One region of the Paenibacillus sp. JT22N15 genome, then DNA from elsewhere that is predicted to be linked to it. Evidence: riboswitches for the same ligand, from Rfam matches in the RefSeq annotation. Region 1 holds a riboswitch; the other holds the start of a gene.
The links. A riboswitch is a leader RNA that binds a small molecule or an ion and turns the genes downstream of it on or off. The one in region 1 is predicted to bind ZMP and ZTP.

Region 1 (3,890 bases):
TCACTAGTTGTCGTCATTATCGCGCTAATCGGAACGATATTCGCCCCTAATACAGCCACCTTCCTCATCTCCGCTTTATTTATAGGAATAGGCTCGGTTGCTGCGCAAATTCTTGTCCCCTATGCCACTTTCCTTGCAGCGGATGAACAGCGCGGTCGTGTTGTAGGCAATGTAATGAGCGGTCTGCTGCTAGGCATTATGTTTGCTCGGCCATTAGCCAGCCTCATAACGGAATATTGGGGATGGCGGGCGGTATTTATTTTATCTGCTATCGTGATCATATTGCTCGCAATTGTTCTATCCCGTGCGCTTCCACAGCGGAAACCAACACCGTCCCTCCAATATGGGGCATTGATCCGTTCTTTAGGCTCGCTTTTGAAAGCAACGCCTATTTTGCGCCGCCGCGCCTTTTATCAAGCTTGTTTATTTGGCTCCTTTAGTTTGTTTTGGACCGTCATTCCACTGCGTTTAACCGAATATTTTCATTTGACGCAGCAAGGCATCGCTTTATTCGCTCTCGCTGGTGTAGCAGGAGCCGTAGCGGCGCCTATTGCCGGCAGATTGGCTGATCGTGGTTTGACTAAATTGCTGAGCGGCATCGCGATTGCCGTTTCTGCCCTTGCTTTTTTGACAGCCTATCTCGTCCGAGGGGATTCTTTCGCCGCTTTGACGTTACTGCTGGTTGCTGCTATCGTTTTGGATATGGGGGTGTCAGGAAATCTTGTGTTGGGCCAGCGCGTTATCTATTCGCTAGGCAGTGAGATGCGCGGACGCCTTAATGGCCTATTCATGGCTATTTTCTTCATCGGCGGAGCCGTGGGGTCTTTTTTGGGAGGATGGGCCTATGCTTATGGGGGATGGGCTTTAGCTTCCCTGATCGGTATCGCTCTGCCGGTACTTGCCTTTCTATATTACTTAACCGAGGCAAAGCAGCCATCAGGGAATGCATAAAACCTTCGTGCTTGGTAAAAAGAAATTTCTTACAGCGGAATTAAAAAATAAGGGGAAGCGCTGCTTGAACCAGTCTTGTATTGGCAAGTCCAGCGCTTCCTTTTTGTGGACCTATAACAACTCACCCTCCGGTGGATGCTATAGCAGTTCCCCTTCATAGGCGGTTACAGCTTTTTCTCATATAAATTTGCGCTCCAGCCCTCTGCATCGTATCTGCCGCATAAGCTCAAGCCTTGGCTAACATAAAAAGCGTTAAGCGACGGATTTTCCGCCATGCAATCAAGGCGCATCCAGGTTTTTCCACGCCCGCGAATATATGCTTCCGACCACGCAAGCACTTGACCGCCAAGACCTTGCCCTTTGAAACTGCGAGATACAGCCAGCCGATGCACATAACCGGCATCCGTATGAAAATGCTCTCCCCAGATCGGCTCGTAGCCCCACTCGACCGAAAAACAGCCCGCAAGCTCGCCCCGCAAGTAAGCGACGAACACTTCTTTTTCCCTAATGAATTTCTCTAAATATTCCATTGTAAAAGAATCCTCGCTCCACTGGCGCAAGCCTTTCGCCTCATATATCCAGCGGGCTGCTTCCTTGTATAAACGAAGCATCGCTTCCAGATCATCAGATGCGGCGCGTTTAATTTCAAGCTCGGCTTTCGATGCAGACACTGCCAAGTGGAGGCTGTTTTGTACTTTCTCTTCATGCCAATCATATTCAATAGTAGCTGCTGTTTGCTCAGCCCGCTCCTGACCGTGCAGCCTTGCCACGACATAAAGTGCAGCATCCATGCCAGCCGTCACTCCTGCGGACATGACGATTTTTCCGTTATCCACATAGCGCACGTTCTCAACAATCGTCACACTGGAAGGCGCAAGCTCACGCAGCAGATCAAGTGCCCGGCGATTCGTTGTAATCTGGAGTCCATCCAGCAAATTCGCTTTGGCCAGCAGCAGCGCACCTGTACATACAGATAAAATAAGTTCAGCATGCTGTGCCGTTTGGCGAATCCAGCTCGTAAGCTTCTCATTATGAATCTCCGTACGCGATCCCATGCCACCAGGAACGATTAATATATCAGGCATAGGACAATCGTCGAAGCTATGCGCTGGTGTAATCGCAATTCCGCTAAGCGTATGCAAAGCTTCCTTCGTCTCTCCAACCGTGTATACGTTAAAATCCCTATCCTTGCCGCTCGAGATGGCGAATATATCAAACGGACCAGCAAAATCAAGTGTATCCACTCTCTCATAAACTAACACCGCTACATTTCTCGTCTGCTTCAATTCGACCTCTCCTTAAAATAGAAAAGTATTTGGTCATTTGACCAAATACTTTGCCCAGGCGAACGGCTGCTATGACATATGCGCTCCACCGCAGTGCTCTGCGTTTTCGCCAGTTACGCATACCAAATAATTAATGCTAGTATAGCGGAAAGCCGTTATTTGTCAACAACTAATTCCGACTTTTTAAATCGGCATTGCATTACCTTCATGATCAACGAACATAAAGCGGCTGTCCGGCGTGCGGCGCTGCTCCAATAGCCCAATAATGCCGCGAGCGCTGTGGCTCGCATCCAGCGGCGCTTCTCCACCGCCCATATCCGTCCGCATCCAGCCAGGATGAATACTGAGCACCTGAATGCCCCGCTTTTGCAAATATACATGAAGCTGCTGCGTGAACATATTGAGCGCTGTTTTGGATATCGCATAAGGATAATCGCCTGGATAAGCATGCGTGATGCTGCCCGCTTCAGAAGAAATATTAAAAATGGCAGCGTCCTTCTCCGTTAATAAAGGCAGCAAATGCTTCACGACACGCATAGGCCCATATACATTAATATCCATCGTCAGCGCAACTTCCTTAAAATCCAGCTGTTCGATGTGTGTATTTCGAGAATTGAGAATCGCTGCATTATTAATGATTGCTCCAAGGCTCACGTTCTGCTCCTTCAATTGTGAAGCGAGCGCTGCAATGCCTTCCTCATTCGTGACATCCAGCTCCACAATCGACAGCCGCTCACCATACTTCTCAGTAAGTGCCGATAGCTTTTCATTAGTCTCATTAGGTGATCGAACTCCCGCCACAACCGCATGTCCGCGCTCCAGCGCCTCACTCGTCAACTCGTAGCCAAGTCCTCGCCCTGCACCTGTAATTAAAATGTTCATGCTCCCAGCTCCCTCTATTTAATTTCTTTCCCGAAGGAAGCTTCCGCTTCCTTAAGCGACTGCTCCAATCTGCTACGCAGCTGCACCATCCACTCCGACTCATTGTCCCACGTTTCCGCTATCGCCCTCCTTACACGAGCGTAGCTGTACACGCTGTTAAAGCCTTGGCAGCCAGGCAACATCTCCTCATCGGAATCATAATGTATGAGACCAAAATGCTTATCAGAAACCGACCACGTCTGAAAATAGCTCCTTAGCTGCTGCACTTCAAAAAACATTGCTGCTTTAACCAGCTCAGTCTCTTGCTTTAATGCAATCGCTTCCAGAACAATGAAGCCATTGTCCTTCAAATAGGCGCTAAATGCAAGCTCCGCTCACATATTTCCCTTATTTTTCTGACGAAAGAAAATATACGGGGATCACGATTTAAGCTTGACACGTTTCGTTTACACTTGTAAACTTTAAATATCGTTTACAAGTGTAAACGAATAAAATCAAGAAGGGTGAATACGATGCACGAGTCCCCACACATTACCGAGGCCGAAAGCGAAGTGATGAAGCTACTCTGGCAAAAGGAGCCTTTGTCCGCCAGTGAGATTATTTTCAAACTAACCCAACAAATGCATTGGTCGGATCAGACGATTAAGACCTTCCTGAATAGGCTTCACAAGAAAAAAGCGATTCGATTCGAAAAGTCCGGCCGGAACTACCTCTACTATCCGCTGGTTTCGCATGATGAATACTTAAAGGCCGAGAATCGTTCATTTCTGA
Region 2 (3,890 bases), on a different contig from region 1:
AGTCTGTACTATTGTAGCATGCCGAATGGATTTTCTGCATATTATATCTACCATAAATGAATAAAAATTCCTTTTAATAACGTGACGACAGCCTTCAAACGCTTGTTTACACGCAAAAATACCGCATAGAGGCCGAGGCCCCATGCGGCATTTTTCAAAAGTTAAAAATTAGTATTTCAATTCTGGATAAAGCGGATATTGCGCAGTCAGATCGCGAACGATTTGACGGGATTTTTCAAGCGTCGCCTCATCCTTTGGATTTTTCAGCGTTACAGCGATCACTTCGCCGATCACTTTCATCGCTTTCTCATCCATGCCGCGCGATGTCGCTGCAGGTGTTCCAAGACGGATACCGCTAGTAATGAACGGGCTAGTTGGATCGAAAGGAATCGCGTTTTTGTTAGCTGTAATACCGATTGAATCCAGTACGTGCTCCGCCTCTTTGCCTGTGATGTTCAGGGAACGCGTGTCGATCAGCATCAGGTGGTTGTCTGTGCCGCCGGATACGATGTTAATGCCTGCTGCAACGAGTGTATCGGAAAGAACCGCCGCATTTTTCACAACATTTTGCGCATACGTCTTGAACGATGGCTGCAAAGCTTCGCCCAGTGCCACTGCTTTAGCAGCAATAACGTGCATCAAAGGACCGCCTTGTGTGCCTGGGAATACCGCTTTGTCGATCGCAGCTGCCCACTCTTTACGGCAAAGAATCAAGCCGCCGCGAGGACCGCGAAGCGTTTTGTGCGTTGTCGTTGTAACGAAATGCGCATGAGGCACTGGGCTCGGGTGAAGACCAGCAGCTACAAGACCTGCAATATGAGCCATATCTACGAAAAATAGGGCGCCTACATCGTTGGCGATTTTAGCCATTTTTTCGAAATCAATAATGCGCGGGTACGCAGATGCACCAGCTACGATCATGCGAGGGCGGTGCTTGAAGGCCGCTTTGCGAACTTCTTCATAATCAATCGTGAAGGAATCTTCATTTACGCCGTAAGCTACAAAATTGTAAAGCAAGCCGGAAGCGTTAACCGGGCTGCCGTGCGTCAAGTGGCCGCCATGAGCCAAATTCATGCCCAGTACCGTGTCGCCAGGCTTAAGCGCCGCCAAATAAACAGCCATGTTCGCTTGTGCGCCGGAATGCGGTTGTACGTTGGCATGGTCTGCGCCAAACAGTTCTTTTGCACGATCGCGTGCGATATCTTCCACGATGTCGACATGCTCACAGCCGCCGTAGAAACGTTTGCCTGGGTAGCCTTCTGCATATTTGTTCGTCAAAGCAGAACCCAATGCTTCAAGCACAGCTTCGCTTACGATATTTTCCGATGCGATTAGCTCGATGTTATCGCGTTGACGCTGCAATTCCAGTCCCATTGCTTTCAAAACTTCCGGATCTTGTTTACGTAGATTTTCCATTATAAATGCCTCCTTAGTTGTGTGTGCTTGTTATATAGATAAGGATTAAGCATGATAGACTCGTCAGATATTTGTTCTACGGGTTACATGCTCCATCCGCCAATAATAAAATCTTTATAGAATGCTTGCGATTAATCGCATGTCCCAGCTGATTGCTCCGGAGACAAGACAACAGCATCACGGCTGGCTGCCACACCGTCCAGCTCATACACCGCTCGTACACCGCCAATAAGCTTTGGCCGCGTAACCGCCATCGTGACATGCGCCTCGCCAATGCTGCGAATCGAAGGCCGCACCGGAACCGCCACTCTGCGCAAATGCATACCGATGAAAGTATCGCCGATATCTATTCCAGCATGCGCGGCTACCGTCTCAACGAGACAGGCATCGCTGATATGCCGATACGCATAAGCCGCCATAGAGCCGCCCGCCTTCGGAACGGGAATCGCCGCAACCTGCTCTAGTCCGTAACGTTCAGCCGCTGCACGCTCGATAACGAGCGCGCGGTTCAAATGCTCGCAGCATTGATACACCGGATAAAAACCAATATCGCGGCGCACAGCCTCCACTCCAGCGAAAATTTCCGCAGCAGCTTCCAGCGTGCCTGACGTCCCGATGCGATGGCCCAGCACCTCGCTCGTACTCGTGCCGATGACGAGAAGCTGTCCAGCCCGCAGGCTGCCCGCTGCCGCAAGCTCGCGAACGACCGTCTCTACTGCGCTTGTTATCGCTATCGTTTCCTCGTTTGCTTCCATAGCAGGCGGCCTCCTTGTCTAACTAACCGTATCCATGCAAGCATGGAACAAAGCCTTCTTACTTGTTGATTTAGCTTAAGCGTTATATTTTTGCTCGATTTGGCCTACTTTATGAATGCGTCCCGCATGACGCTCGCCGCCGGAGAATGGCGTGTCCAGCCAAATACGAAGAATTTCCTGTGCAACCCCCGGTCCAATGACCCGCTCGCCCAGTGCAATCACATTCGTATCATTATGCTCGCGCGTCGCTTTGGCGGAAAATAAATCGTGCACCAGCGCGCAGCGGATGCCTTTAACCTTATTAGCGGCAATCGACATGCCAATGCCTGTTCCACAAATGAGAATACCGCGATCCACTTCCCCGTTTGCCACCTTTTCTGCTACAGGCAGTGCATAATCCGGGTAATCGACCGATTGATTGCAGTCGCAACCGAAATCTTCAATTTCGTGACCAAGCGATAGCAGAAATGGTACAATTTCGTCCTTCAGCCGGTAGCCGGCATGATCGGCGCCAATGGCAATTTTCACGTATAAACCTCCTCCACAGTATGACGATGCTGCACTTGCAATGATACTTGCGGCGCTCGGCACATGAACTCCGCTTCCGCAATTCGGCGCTTTTATTATACCTAAATTTGTCCTAAAAGACGAAAAAAGAGCATGACATGCTCTTCAGCATGCTGCTCTTTGCCCAGGCGACCGGCCGTATGTTCCGATGCTCCACCGTGGTTACCCACTTCCGTCGCCAGTCACATCGGAAACCGTATATCTGTACTCATCATAGCCGAATTTTTGTGAAAAATCAATCGGTTCCGCGCCTAAATTCGCGCTTTTACATTTGCGCTGCCACAACCATTCGCTTATTCCTGCTTTAACCGCAAGAGCAGCTGCTGCAAGCAGCTACGAATTTCCTCGGCGCAGCTTTTGTAATTACCGAGTGTTCCGCCAAACGGGTCTATAATATCAAAGCTTGGTATACGGCGCTCCAACTCCAGCAGACGATTGCGTTCGCCATCCGTCAGCTGCTGTCCCAGCGTCTGCTTCATGTGCAGCTCCGTATACAGCCGCTCCAGTTCCTTAATGTCTGCCAGTACGCCCGTATCTTGATTGACATACTCTTTGAGCGTGTGCGCTTTATCAACGGCTTCTGGGAACCATTGGAGCAGTCCTCTTTTGTGGCTGGCGGTCATCGTCAGTACGAGGTCAGCCCATTTTACCGCTTCTGCTGTCAGCGCGCACGAAGAGCTCTGATGTTCAATGCCATAACCGCGCAGCACCTCTGTCGCATGGCCGGAAACGGCCAAACCGTCAATGGTCGAGATGCCTGCCGAACGCACTTCTACTGCTACACCCTGCTGGCCCGCCATATTTTTGAGCATCGCCTCCGCCATCGGAGAACGACAAGTATTTCCCGTACAAATGAACAAAATGTGCTTCACGCCGCATGCCCCTTTCTATGTGTATCAAGCGTAAACGGCTGATGCCATCCTTTGATGGCAAAGCTTCCGTTTCGCGATGAAATATAAGCCTATTTATACATGTAAACTTATAAATTCTTATATTTTCAGAAAATAAACATTATACCGAACACCAGCAGCACCGCACCGCCGCATGCTTCGCCGTAGCCGCCTAGCTTATGGCTGACTCTTCTTCCAAGCAGCAGTCCCATAATCGACATCAAGCTGCCAAAAAAACCGAACAGCAGCACCGTCAGCATCA

Region 2: it holds a riboswitch for ZMP and ZTP, as region 1 does, so the genes downstream of both, rpiB (ribose 5-phosphate isomerase B) here and AC50X8_RS24165 (GNAT family N-acetyltransferase) in region 1, are expected to answer to the same signal.

Annotation. Positions count from the first base shown of each region.
Region 1 is NZ_JBXENV010000013.1:149,504-153,393, reverse strand. It holds gene AC50X8_RS24170 (MFS transporter) at 1-951, shown strand, start outside; gene AC50X8_RS24165 (GNAT family N-acetyltransferase) at 1,116-2,237, opposite strand; ZMP/ZTP riboswitch at 2,283-2,364, opposite strand; gene AC50X8_RS24160 (SDR family oxidoreductase) at 2,421-3,119, opposite strand; gene AC50X8_RS24155 (hypothetical protein) at 3,134-3,469, opposite strand; gene AC50X8_RS24150 (BlaI/MecI/CopY family transcriptional regulator) at 3,632-3,890, shown strand, end outside.
Region 2 is NZ_JBXENV010000015.1:192,251-196,140, forward strand. It holds gene glyA (serine hydroxymethyltransferase) at 169-1,416, opposite strand; gene AC50X8_RS26100 (TIGR01440 family protein) at 1,548-2,171, opposite strand; gene rpiB (ribose 5-phosphate isomerase B) at 2,247-2,699, opposite strand; ZMP/ZTP riboswitch at 2,854-2,934, opposite strand; gene AC50X8_RS26110 (low molecular weight protein arginine phosphatase) at 3,032-3,610, opposite strand; gene AC50X8_RS26115 (manganese efflux pump MntP) at 3,736-3,890, opposite strand, start outside.